One region of the Rouxiella sp. WC2420 genome, then DNA from elsewhere that is predicted to be linked to it. Evidence: predicted binding sites of a transcription regulator. Region 1 holds the regulator's gene; each other region holds the start of a gene.

Region 1 (4,284 bases):
AAGCCATTACTCAGGCTGTTCTTCCTGAGACTTATATTTTTCAGCCGTTTCTTTGATCAGCTGCTGCAATTCGCCACGCTGATACATTTCAATCACGATATCACAACCGCCGACCAGCTCACCGTCAACCCACAGCTGTGGGAAAGTAGGCCAGTTGGCAAATTTTGGCATCTCGGCACGGATATCCGGATTTAGCAGAATATCAACATATGCGAAACGCTCACCACAGGCAGAAAGTGCCTGCACGGCCTGAGCAGAGAAACCGCAGCTTGGCAGTTTTGGAGAGCCCTTCATATAAAGAAGAATTGGGTTCTCGGAAACTTGCTGTTGGATCTTTTCAATAGTAGTGGTCATTTTATTGCTTCCTCAAGCCAGTAATTGGCTGTCACGGTCATTACTTATTTAATAAAAACACCAATTTTTATAGGGTTTTTATGTCTTAAACGGATGCATCGCTCTAATGTCAGTGATAGTATCCCTGATTGTTAAAACAGTGCAAAAATAAAGATGCATATAGAATAACATTTTTGTTCTGTGACTTTAACCCACTCGATCATTTAAGGATCTTTTGAATGATGTGAGTTTAACCCTATGAATATTGGTTAATTTTACAGCGCCATAGCTTAAAAAACGCGCTGAAAAAAAGTTATTAACTTTTACTCACAATATGAATTAGAATCGAAGCAATTCGTGCTGTTTTGTCTCCCGCTTTTGGGGAATACTGGGACATCTTTAGATGTTTAACTTCGGCCTAATATTGGTAGCGACGCCATGCGTTTAATGTTTACGCTTTTTGTGCTGCTGTTTACCCAGCTTTTTTTGAATTTGGCGCATGCTTCGCCAACGAATCGTGTTTCTGCTCAACAGGCAGAAAAGCACGTTAGTCAGGCAAAACCTGATGAGCGACGAAAGCGAAAAGTTGTAGCCAGAAGCAATAAAAAGTCAAAAATTGTTCCGGTCAAAGAACAATCAAAAGCCAAAGAACATAGCAAGACCAAAGAACCTGTTCATGCCAAAGCCGCGGTTGAGCACAAGCACCCTACCAGCACTAAGTTGGTGCGACGAAAGAACGAAAAACCGGTAGCAGCCCGACTTGCAAGTCACAAAACTGAAAAGCCGAAAAAAGAAATAACATCAATTACCCGTTCTCTTGCCACCACATCTAATGTGGTTTGTGCGAAAGACGGAAAAAAAGCTTACGGGCGACATCGTAAGCACCAGGCAAAAGCCGATACTTGCGCCCCCCTTACACTAAGCGCGGCACACAAGAAAAAGTATCTACATGCCAAAGAAACCGCGATGAACAAGCTGATGCACCAAGTTGGCAAACCTTATCGCTGGGGTGGAACCTCACCGAGTACCGGTTTCGACTGTAGTGGCCTGGTTTATTATGCCTACAAAGATTTGATGCGCATTAAAATGCCTCGCACCGCCAATGAAATGTACCATTTGCGCGACGCGGCCCCGATACAACGTGGTGAGCTTGAGTCAGGCGATCTGGTGTTCTTCAGAATTACCAAACGCGGCGCAGCAGATCACGTAGGTGTTTATCTCGGAAACGGTAAGTTTATTCAGTCACCGCGTACCGGAGAAGACATCAAAATCAGTTATCTGGCAGATAACTACTGGCAAGATCACTATGTAGGTGCACGCCGCGTAATGACGCCAAAAACGATTCGTTAAATAATGATTTCTCGCTTAACACCTGTGAATAGCATTTAACGAATGGTTTAAATTTAACGCCGTCGGCGGAATAGATAAAATAGTCAAGGGCGATTTCTGCGATAAGAAATCGCCCTTTTTGTTTCCTCATTCCCTCATTTAAGCCATTCAATGCGCTGAGTTAAGGCGAAAACACAAATTTGGCTTCCCCTTTTTTAAGATATAAGAGAAAATTAGCGGTTACCACGCTGTGTGCCCGGCCGTAGTTGACCGACGCTTCTTTCAGGCCCTCCTGGAACCATCCAACGATTTGACTGCATAAAATGATTTACGCAGTTGAATGCACGCAGGCAAACGATTAACAAAAAACTAACGTGCTGGAAAGGGTTAGTTCAGGAGTGATTTTTACATGGCCACGATCAAAGATGTCGCTAAGCGCGCAGGTGTTTCGACTACAACCGTGTCGCACGTCATCAATAAAACCCGTTTCGTCGCCGAAGAAACCAAAGCTGCAGTCCGCGCAGCCATTAAAGATTTGCACTATTCCCCGAGTGCCGTAGCGCGCAGTCTGAAGGTTAATAATACAAAAACCATTGGACTGCTGGCGACCTCAAGCGAAGCGCCCTACTTTGCAGAAGTTATTGAGGCTGTAGAGAACAGCTGCTTCGCCAAAGGCTATACGCTTATCTTATGTAATTCGCACAATGATCTGGAAAAACAGAAAGCCTATCTACAGATGCTGGCGCAAAAGCGCGTCGATGGCCTGCTGGTAATGTGTGCTGAATACCCGGATGAACTGCTGGCAATGTTAGAAGAGTACCGCTCGATCCCGATGGTCGTTATGGACTGGGGCGAAGCACAGAATGACTTCACTGACTCAATTATCGATAACGCCTTTGCGGGGGGGTATCTTGCTGGCCGCTATCTTATCGAACGCGGTCATCGTGACATTGGCGCGATCCCGGGACAACTGAACCGCAACACCGGCGGCGGTCGTTATCGTGGTTTCTTGAAAGCATTGAGCGAAGCGAATATTCCAGTTCGCGATGAATGGGTCGTGCAGGGTGATTTTGAACCAGAATCTGGCTATCAGGCAATGCAACAGATTCTCAATCAGAAACAGCGACCTACTGCCGTATTCTGCGGCGGTGACGTAATGGCGATGGGCGCAATCTGCGCTGCCGATGAAATGGGCCTGCGCGTTCCGCAAGATATCTCGGTGATGGGTTACGATAACCTGCGAAACGCGCGTTATTTCTCTCCGGCACTGACTACGGTTCATCAGCCGAAAGAGCGTCTGGGCGAAATGGCCTTTACTATGCTGCTCGACCGCATTATCAGCAAACGCGAAGTTCAGCAGACTATCGAAGTCAAACCGAAACTGGTTGAAAGGCGCTCGGTTGCCGATGGTCCATTCCGCGACTATCGCCGTTAATTTCTGCCCTGCAATTAAAACACGTCTGCTCTTACAGGCGTGTTTTTACCTCAACCACTCCTGATTCAACGTTTCACTGTCACCTAAATAATTGAGCAGCCAGTCCAGCGCAGGCGAGTGATTTTTCTGGTCCCAAGTCAGGCAGCAAGGGCTCTCGGGGAAACTGTTAGCCAATTTCAACACCGCCAGCTTGTTCTCGGTGATTTCCCTTTCTACCATGTGCACTGGCAGCATGCCGACACACAGCCCCTCGCATAAGCAGTCAATCGCACAGGTCCAGTCAGGCACCACTAGCCGCCGCTGATTGTCCAGTGTCCAGGTATCGCGTTTAGGCAAGTTTCTTGAGGTATCTTCAATACATAGCGCAGGGTAAGGTCTTAATGCTTCGTCGTCCAGAGCCTGCTGCTGCTCGGCCAAAGGATGTTTTGCGCTGACCACACAGTGCCACGGCAGTGTCCCCATGTCGCGGAAACTGAAACGGCCGCCAACCGGCACTGCGCTAGTGGCTCCAATAGCGACGTCCGCACGATCGTCTGCCAGCGCGTCCCAAACCCCGTTAAATACTTCGCCCTGAATCTGCAGTTCTGTATCGGGAAAAGCGCGATAGAAATCGACCACCAGCTGCCTGACTCGGCGCGGCTTGACGATACGGTCAACGGCAACCCGCAGCTGCCCGCTCCAGCCATTGGCCACCTGCTGGCATTGACGCCTGGTGGATAGCATTTTTTTGATAAGTATGCGAGCTTCATCAACAAAAAGCCGACCCGCAGGTGTCAACTCTACATCACGATGGCGTCTGTGAAACAGAGGCACGGCCAGCCATTCCTCCAACTGCCGCACTTGATAACTAATAGCCGATGGAACTCGGTTAAGCTCCTGCGCGGCGGCAGTAAAGCTGCCATTTCTGGCAACGGCGTCCACCACTTCCAGTGAATATTCAGACCACATGCCGCCCTCCTTTCTGCTTGCACATCACTTCACCCTTCTGCTTTCAAATTTTTTAATCGCATAGTGCAAATATTAACGTTTCACAACCACTAAGCCAAGCAGATACACTCCCGTGCTTCAAGTACCCTACGATACTTTTGACTGCTTTTTAGATTAATAAGAGAACATCATGAAACCCTCATTTGGATTTTTACTTTATCTTGCCGGCTTGAGCATGCTTGGCTTTTTAGCCACCGATA
Region 2 (4,284 bases), 730 kb from region 1:
CTCGAAATCTATTGGGGATTAAATTTGTGTTAACCCAGATATCTCGTGCAGCTAACGATTATAACTTTTCGAGTGCCCAGGCAATTCCGCTGGCATATTCGGCTGGTAGCAATGGCACCAGCGCCTGAAGATTATCCTTCAACAGCAGTGGGTTAGCATCGTTGAGATTGAGGTGTCCGACTTTACGACCCGGACGTACTTCTTTTTCATACCAATGCAGATTAACCAGCGGCTGGTTCAACCACTCGAGATTCACATCGGTGCCAATCAGGTTGACCATCACCGAAGGCGTGCTGACTACCGGCTTTGGTAGCGGTAGATTGAGAATAGCGCGCAGGTGCAGTTCAAACTGGCTGATGGATGCGCCGTTCTGCGTCCAGTGTCCGCTGTTATGAACACGCGGGGCCAGTTCGTTTATCAGCAGACCTTCTGGAACGATAAAGCATTCCATCGCCATCACGCCAACGTAACCAAGCTCGTTCATGATTGCCGACAGCATGGATTCCGCCTGCTTTTGCTGGGCCGAGTCAGGGGTCGGTAATGCTACGCTGGTACGCAGGATCCCTTCCTGATGCAGGTTATGAGTCAACGGATAAAATACTGTCTTGCCGTCATGACCACGAGCACCGACCAGCGAAACTTCGCCAGAGAAATTGATGCCCTGCTCGACGATGCATTCGCCGTAGCAATCTTCAGGCAAAGTCGCCTCTTCACCCTGACGGAAACGCCATTGACCGCGTCCGTCATAGCCGCCTACGCGACGTTTGACGATCGCCAGTTCGCCCAGTTCAGAGTAAATATCTGCCCATTCAGAGGAATCAGCCAGCAGTTGCCATGGCGCAGTCGCCAGACCCAATTGGTCAAGCAGCTGCTTTTGCGTTAAGCGATCGGCCAGACGCGGGAAAATATCGCGGTTAACAAAGCCAGTATGAAGCGCTAGCTCGCGGGTTAACGCGGTTTCCGGCCAGCGTTCGATTTCAGCAGTGATTACACTATTTTGAAACGGCACAGCTTCAGGTTCGGCATCGATGCCTATTGGATATACGGCGATACCCAGTGGCTCACCGGCCTGACGCAGCATGCGGCCAAGCTGGCCATTTCCGAGTACGCAGACCGGCTTCATGCTTCCTCCCGCGGATCAGGGTTATTAAGCACTTCATCAGTTTGCTCTTTGCGCCAGGTTGCCAGAGCCTGAGCGATGCGTGTGTCGTGCAGCGCAAGGATTTGAGCAGCCAGCAGGGCGGCGTTGGCGGCACCCGCTTTACCAATCGCCAGCGTACCGACCGGGATCCCGCGTGGCATCTGAACGATAGAATAAAGACTGTCCACGCCGCTAAGAGCCGCGCTTTGTACTGGAACGCCCAGCACAGGAACCAGCGTTTTTGCCGCAATCATACCCGGCAGGTGCGCAGCGCCACCGGCACCGGCGATAATTACATCCAGGCCATTTTCAGACGCCTGCTCTGCAAAGCTGAACAGTTTGTCCGGCGTGCGGTGAGCGGAGACAACTTCGACATGAAAAGGGATATTCAGCGTTGTGAGGACGTCTGCAGCGAACTGCATGGTAGCCCAGTCACTTTTAGACCCCATGACGATAGCGATTTTTGCCGGGGTAACGTTGGATGTCATGCCTGTAAAGCTCCTGTGATTATGCAAGCGTTGTCAGGTGGCGGTTCGAACAAATAAGTTTACCTGACAGAGAGGGCGCAAATAATAGCACGGCAAAACCGCTAGGAAAACGGTTGCGTCGCTGTAATCAGGTGAGAATCCTGCGATGACTTTGTATAATCAAAGGATAACGAATTTCACAGACTTTACTCGGAAACTACGCCATGAATCAGGATTTGCTGGCCCCTATCAATGACTTTCTGCACTGTGAGACCCCAGGACGCTGGGTCGACGTAGCCTTGGTTAATCAGGATATTATGCTGATCGACCATGCCAACTGTGAGAAGAAAGCCGCTGCATCGGCCATGAGCCTGATGACGCGCTATCTCGATCGCACCGAATTGCTGTTTTGCGCGGCAAGATTGGCTCGCGAGGAGTTGCATCATTTTGAGCAGGTGGTGGAGATCATGCAGAAGAGAAATATCACTTACGAGGTGCTTACGCCTTCGCGCTATGCCAACGGGATGCTCAAGCATTCACGTCACGGTAACGAGCTGAATTTGCTGGTCGATAGACTAATTATTGGCGCTTACATTGAAGCTCGGTCGTGTGAACGCTTTGCAAAGATAGCGCCGTATCTCGACAAAACGCTGTCACGTTTCTACATTTCACTGCTGCGTTCCGAAGCGCGTCATTTTGAGGATTATCTTTCACTGGCGTCGCAGTACGCCGGTGAAGACATCAGCGATCGCGTTGAAGAGTTAGGAAGGGTAGAGGCGGAACTGATCCTGACGCCGGACGAGCAGTTCCGTTTTCACAGCGGAGTTCCGGTTTAAAGCGGGAAAGTAATCAGTTCGACGCCATCTGAGGTAACTTTTACCATTGAACCTTCTTCGTGCCATGCCCCAAGCACCGCGCGAAAACCGAGGGTTTCGCCCAGCGGAACTTCATGGATTGCCGGTCGATGGGTGTGGCCGTGTATTAGCCATTCAACGCCGTGGTTTTGCATTTCCTGCACAACGGCTTTTTGATTTACATCCATGATGGTCAAGTCTTTATGACTATTGGATGCCTTACTTCCGGCACGCATTTTGGCGGCAATCGCCAGACGCCACTTGAGCGGTAGCAGCAAAAAGATTTTCTGAATCAGCGGATTATGGACTTTTTTTCGAAACTTTTGATAGCCCACATCGTCAGTGCATAACGTATCGCCGTGTAAAATCAGCACTTTGCGTCCGTAAAGTTCGAGCACTTTGCTTTCAGGCAGCAAAGTCATCAGGCTTTCGCGAGCAAAACGGCGGCCCAGTAAAAAATCACGATTGCCGTGGATAAAAAAGCAGGGAACTCCCTGTTGATGCAATGCATTGAGTGCGCTGGATATTTTTGCATGCAGCGGTTGTGGATCGTCATCGCCAATCCAGGCTTCAAACAGATCGCCAAGAATATAAACAGCATCGGCTTTAGGTGCATCTTCGCGTAAAAAACGCAGAAAACCGGCAGTAATTGCCGGTTCCTGTTCGCAAAGATGGATATCTGCGATAAAAAACGTTGTCATTCCTGAGCGCGTTATTCGCTAACGGTAACGCTTTTAATGATCACGTCTTCTACTGGTACGTCCTGGTGCATGCCGCTGCGGCCAGTTTTTACTGCTTTAATTTTTTCTACTACGTCCAGACCGCCGGTTACTTCTGCGAATACGCAGTAGCCCCAACCCTGAGCGTTCTCACGGCTGAAGTTCAGGAAATCATTGTCAGTTACGTTGATGAAGAACTGAGCAGTTGCAGAATGTGGATCGTTGGTACGAGCCATTGCCAGCGTGCCTTTGGTATTTTTCAGACCATTGTTCGCTTCGTTTTTGATAGGAGCATCAGTGTTTTTCTGGTTCATGCCAGGCTCAAAACCGCCGCCCTGCACCATGAAACCGTTAATCACACGGTGGAAAATAGTGTTGTCGTAGAACCCTTTACGGCAGTAGTTCAGGAAGTTTTCAACGGTTACTGGCGCTTTGTCAGCAAAAGTGTTGATAACGATGTCGCCGTGATTGGTGTGAAAAGTGACCATAATAATCATCCTGCTATTGTTAGTGTTTACTCATTAAGAGGCAGTACTATAGCCTTTTCTTATACCATAACTCAAAAGTAGCCGTCAGCTTCTGCATTGGAAGCATCACTTTCAGAGCAACTGATAGTCCTAAATATCGTCAAAATGTTATATTATAACGGTAATCATGCGGGCAATATTACGTCGAATCGGCTTATGCCGTTTCGATAGATTCTTTTTCGTTATATTATGACCGCTATTATCGGTGTATTTCTGCCGTTTTAGTAATTTACCCACAACACAATTGGAATAGCTCGATGCTGAAGATTTTTAATACCCTGAGTCGCCAAAAAGAGGAATTTAAACCAATTCATGCTGGAAAAATCGGTATGTACGTGTGTGGGATTACTGTTTACGACCTCTGTCACATTGGACACGGGCGTACATTTGTTTCTTTTGACGTTGTAGCGCGCTATTTACGTTTTCTTGGCTATTCGCTGAAATATGTGCGTAATATTACCGATATTGACGACAAAATCATTAAACGTGCAGCAGAAAATGTCGAAGGTTTTAATGATTTAACCGATCGGATGATTGCCGAAATGCACGCCGATTTCGACTCTCTTGGCATTCTGC
Region 3 (4,284 bases), 890 kb from region 1:
CTGTGCCAACGCCGTTGCACCGAGTGCGTTGTGGCCGACACCAAGGTCAATCAGCAACAAGGAGCTATCGCCCTTGTCGGTACGCAGCTCAGGCGTCACAGTGTGGCGAACATCTTCGACACGGGCAAAGGCGGTAATTACCAGTGACAATGGCGAGGTCATTTCGCGCTGCTCAGTGCCTTCCTGCCAGCGAGTTTTCATCGACATTGAGTCTTTGCCCACTGGAATAGTAATGCCCAGTGCCGGACACAGCTCTTCGCCAACCGCTTTAACCGCGGCATACAAACCTGCGTCTTCGCCCGGGTGGCCCGCTGCAGACATCCAGTTTGCAGAAAGTTTCACGCGCTTGAGGCTGCCAATTTCGGTGGCCGCAATGTTGGTCAGCGCTTCGCCCACGGCCAAACGGCCAGACGCAGCGAAGTCCAGCAAGGCTACCGGCGCACGTTCGCCCAGTGACATTGCTTCGCCGTGATAGCTATCGAGGCTGGCAGTGGTGACTGCACAGTCGGCAACAGGGATCTGCCATGGACCCACCATTTGATCTCGAGCTACCATGCCGGTCACGGTGCGGTCACCAATGGTGATCAGGAAGGTTTTCTCGGCAACCGCCGGCAGATGCAGAATGCGATTTACCGCTTCGGCAATCTGAATATTTTCACCGTTAAGCTCGTCACCCACCGCTTTCAAGGTTTCCACGTCGCGGGTCATTTTTGGTGTTTTGCCGAGCAGCACGTCAAGCGGCATGTCAATCGGCTGGTTGCCAAAGTGACTATCTTCCAGCGAAAGGTGCATTTCTTCAGTGGCTTCACCGATCACCGCATAAGGTGCGCGCTCACGTTTACAGATAGCATCGAACTGCTCCAGCTGAGCCGGAGCAACTGCCATCACGTAGCGTTCCTGAGATTCGTTACACCAGACTTCCAGCGGGCTCATGCCCGGCTCGTCGTTAAGGATATCGCGCAGCTGGAAGCGGCCACCGCGTTCGCCATCGCTGACCAGCTCTGGCATAGCGTTGGACAAACCGCCCGCGCCCACGTCGTGGATAAACAGAATCGGGTTGGCTTCGCCCAATTGCCAGCAGCGGTCAATAACTTCCTGACAGCGACGTTCCATTTCCGGGTTGTCACGCTGCACGGAGGCGAAGTCCAGGTCGGCATCAGACTGGCCAGAAGCCATGGAAGAAGCTGCGCCGCCGCCTAAGCCAATGTTCATTGCCGGTCCGCCAAGCACGATCAGTTTGGCGCCAACGGTGATTTCCCCCTTCTGCACGTGGTCGGCACGAATATTCCCAATTCCGCCCGCCAGCATTATTGGCTTATGGTATCCGCGCAGTTCTGGTCCATTATGACTGTTGACCTGCTCTTCATAGGTACGGAAGTAACCCAGAAGCGCCGGGCGACCAAATTCGTTGTTAAAGGCTGCACCACCCAGAGGACCGTCGGTCATTATTTCCAGCGCGGTCACGATACGATCCGGTTTGCCGAAGTTCTCTTCCCAAGGCTGTTCAAACCCAGGTATACGCAGGTTGGAAACCGAGAAACCGACCAGGCCAGCTTTTGGCTTGGCTCCGCGACCGGTTGCGCCTTCATCACGGATTTCACCGCCTGAACCTGTCGCGGCGCCCGGCCATGGGGAGATTGCGGTCGGGTGGTTGTGGGTTTCTACCTTCATCAGGATATGTGCATCTTCCTGGTGGAAATTGTACAGCCCGGACTCGGCATTGGCGTAGAAACGGCCAACCTTCGAACCTTCCATTACCGCGGCGTTGTCTTTATAAGCAGACAATACGTGGTCAGGAGTGTGCTCAAAGGTGTTCTTGATCATTTTGAACAGCGATTTTGGCTGTACTTCTCCATCGATAACCCAGTCGGCGTTAAAGATTTTATGGCGGCAGTGTTCGGAGTTGGCCTGCGCGAACATGTACAGCTCGATGTCTGTCGGGTTACGGCCCAAATTGGTGAAGGCGTTGACCAGATAGTCAATTTCATCTTCTGCCAGTGCCAGACCTAATTTGATATTTGCCTGCTCCAGCGCCACGCGGCCTTCACCGAGCAGGTCTACGTGCTGAACCGGTGCCGGCTGGTGCTGGGCAAACAGTTTTTCCGCATCACAAAGGTCGGTGAAGACAGTTTCCATCATGCGGTCATGCAATAGCGCGCCAAGAGTTTGCCACTGGGCTTCGGTCAGTTGTGGAGCCTGAACGTAAAACGCCAGGCCGCGCTCGAGACGAATAACCTGTGACAGGCCGCAGTTATGGGCAATGTCGGTGGCTTTTGAAGACCACGGGGATATTGTACCCGGACGCGGAGTAACCAGAATCAGTCGACCAACGGGAGCATGTTCGGCGAGAGAAGGACCATATTTGAGCAGGCGCTGCAACTTGGTTTGTTCATCCGTTGTCAGAGGAGCGCTGACATCGGCGAAATGTACGAATTCGGCGTAGACGTCGTTAACTGGAAGCTGTGCTTCCTGAAAACGGGAAAGCAGTTTGTTAATGCGAAAAGCCGACAAAGCGGGCGAACCACGCAGTATTTCCATAATCAAATATCTCTCGTCTTCGAAGCAACTGACCGTAGGTGCTTCATTGGGCGCAACAGGGGGGAAAACGCGGGCTATTATAGAGAATCCTCGAGCGCGACGAAACCGTTTGCGCAGGGAATATTGATAATACCTTTAACCTTACAGTTTATATGGGTTATTGGGAATAAAGTTGCAGACTGACGATTTGTTGAGCAAAATGCGTCGGCACCAGGGGCTTACCCCCATTTTTAGCACTGTTTTATCTTATTAAAAAAATAGCGCGGTAGAGAGATAACTATTTGAAGCGCATAAAATTTACCTACTTAATTGTAGGTCTGATCACCCTGTTGCTGGCGTTGGCCCTGTGGCCGAGCATTCCCTGGCAACGTGGGTCTGGAGATCAGCTACAAAATATCCTTTCTCGTGGTGAGTTGCGCGTGAGCACGCTCGATTCTTCGCAAACATATTTTAACGGCACCACCGGTGACCGGGGATTTGATTATGAATTAGCCAGCCGTTTCGCCGACTACCTTGGCGTCAGGCTGGTATTGATACCGCACAAAGACATTGAAAGCCTGTTTGGCGATCTCAAAAGCAACAAAGCCGACATTCTGGCATCCGGGCTTATCTATAATCCCGAGCGCTTAAAGTCATTTCGTACCGGGCCGGAGTACTACACCGTCTCTCAACAGGTACTTTATCGGCAAGGCTCGGTGCGCCCAAAAACCTATGATGATATCAAAGGTAATTTGGTGGTTTCCGCCGGGGCGGCACATATCACCACGCTGGAAGAGGCCAAAAAGAAGTACCCGAACCTCGGCTGGGGCATTACTCATCGCTATTCTCCGGCAGAACTGATGCAGCAGGTGGCTGACGGCAAGCTGAAATATACGCTGGGCGATTCCGTGACGGTCGCACTGTTACAGCGGGTTTATCCACGCCTGGCAGTTGCCTTTGACGCCACCGAAGACGAGCCGGTGACCTGGTATTTCAACAAAGCCAGCGATGACGACAGCCTCTATGCGGCGATGCTCGACTTCTATAGCCAGATTTCCGAAGACGGCACGCTGGAAAGGCTCGAGGAAAAATATCTCGGCCACGTCGGAGGCTTTGACTTTGTTGACACCCGCGCCTTCCTTAATAGCATCGATGACAAACTTGCTACTCTGCAACCGATGTTTGAGAAGTATGCAGGCAAAATCGACTGGCGTTTACTGGCGGCTATCTCTTATCAGGAATCGCACTGGGACCCGAGCGCAACCTCGCCAACCGGCGTACGCGGCATGATGATGCTGACCCGCGCGACCGCGCAGGGCCTGGGGGTGGAGAATCGTCTTGATACCGAAGAAAGCATTCGCGGCGGCGCGCTGTATCTCAACAACATTATAGATACACTGCCGGCCACCATTGATGACGATGACAAGATCTGGTTTGCACTGGCCGCCTATAACATGGGCTATGGCCACATGCTGGATGCGCGGGCGATCACTGCGGCGCAAAAAGGTAATCCAGATAGTTGGGTTGACGTAAAACAGCGCCTGCCGCTGCTCAACCAAAAACGCTATTACAGCAAAACGACTTACGGCTATGCCAGCGGCACTCAGGCGTTTAACTACGTCGAGAACATCCGCAAATATCAGATAAGCCTGGTGGGATATTTGATGGAGAAAGAAAAGCAGAAAGCGCAAGCTTTGGCATTACAGGCGCAGCTTGGAGCAGGTTATCCGGCAGTCAGCGCTGATGAATTGAAAAACGCGGGAGGCT

The links. The regulator PurR, encoded in region 1, represses purine synthesis genes. The targets are predictions, from matches to a motif close to CANGCAAACGTTTGCNTG.
Region 2: the regulator PurR is predicted to act here: its motif matches at 1,732-1,749, upstream of purE (5-(carboxyamino)imidazole ribonucleotide mutase).
Region 3: the regulator PurR is predicted to act here: its motif matches at 2,637-2,654, upstream of purL (phosphoribosylformylglycinamidine synthase).

Annotation. Positions count from the first base shown of each region.
Region 1 covers NZ_CP165628.1:3,411,297-3,415,580, forward strand. Annotated here, with positions in the region: gene AB3G37_RS15740 (Grx4 family monothiol glutaredoxin) at 7-354, opposite strand; gene AB3G37_RS15745 (C40 family peptidase) at 772-1,683, shown strand; gene purR (HTH-type transcriptional repressor PurR) at 2,072-3,097, shown strand; gene punR (DNA-binding transcriptional activator PunR) at 3,143-4,045, opposite strand; gene punC (purine nucleoside transporter PunC) at 4,215-4,284, shown strand, end outside.
Region 2 covers NZ_CP165628.1:4,144,649-4,148,932, reverse strand. Annotated here, with positions in the region: gene purK (5-(carboxyamino)imidazole ribonucleotide synthase) at 59-1,123, opposite strand; gene purE (5-(carboxyamino)imidazole ribonucleotide mutase) at 1,120-1,629, opposite strand; gene AB3G37_RS19225 (tRNA-(ms[2]io[6]A)-hydroxylase) at 1,833-2,444, shown strand; gene lpxH (UDP-2,3-diacylglucosamine diphosphatase) at 2,441-3,163, opposite strand; gene ppiB (peptidylprolyl isomerase B) at 3,175-3,669, opposite strand; gene cysS (cysteine--tRNA ligase) at 3,966-4,284, shown strand, end outside.
Region 3 covers NZ_CP165628.1:4,305,725-4,310,008, forward strand. Annotated here, with positions in the region: gene purL (phosphoribosylformylglycinamidine synthase) at 1-2,538, opposite strand, end outside; gene mltF (membrane-bound lytic murein transglycosylase MltF) at 2,820-4,284, shown strand, end outside.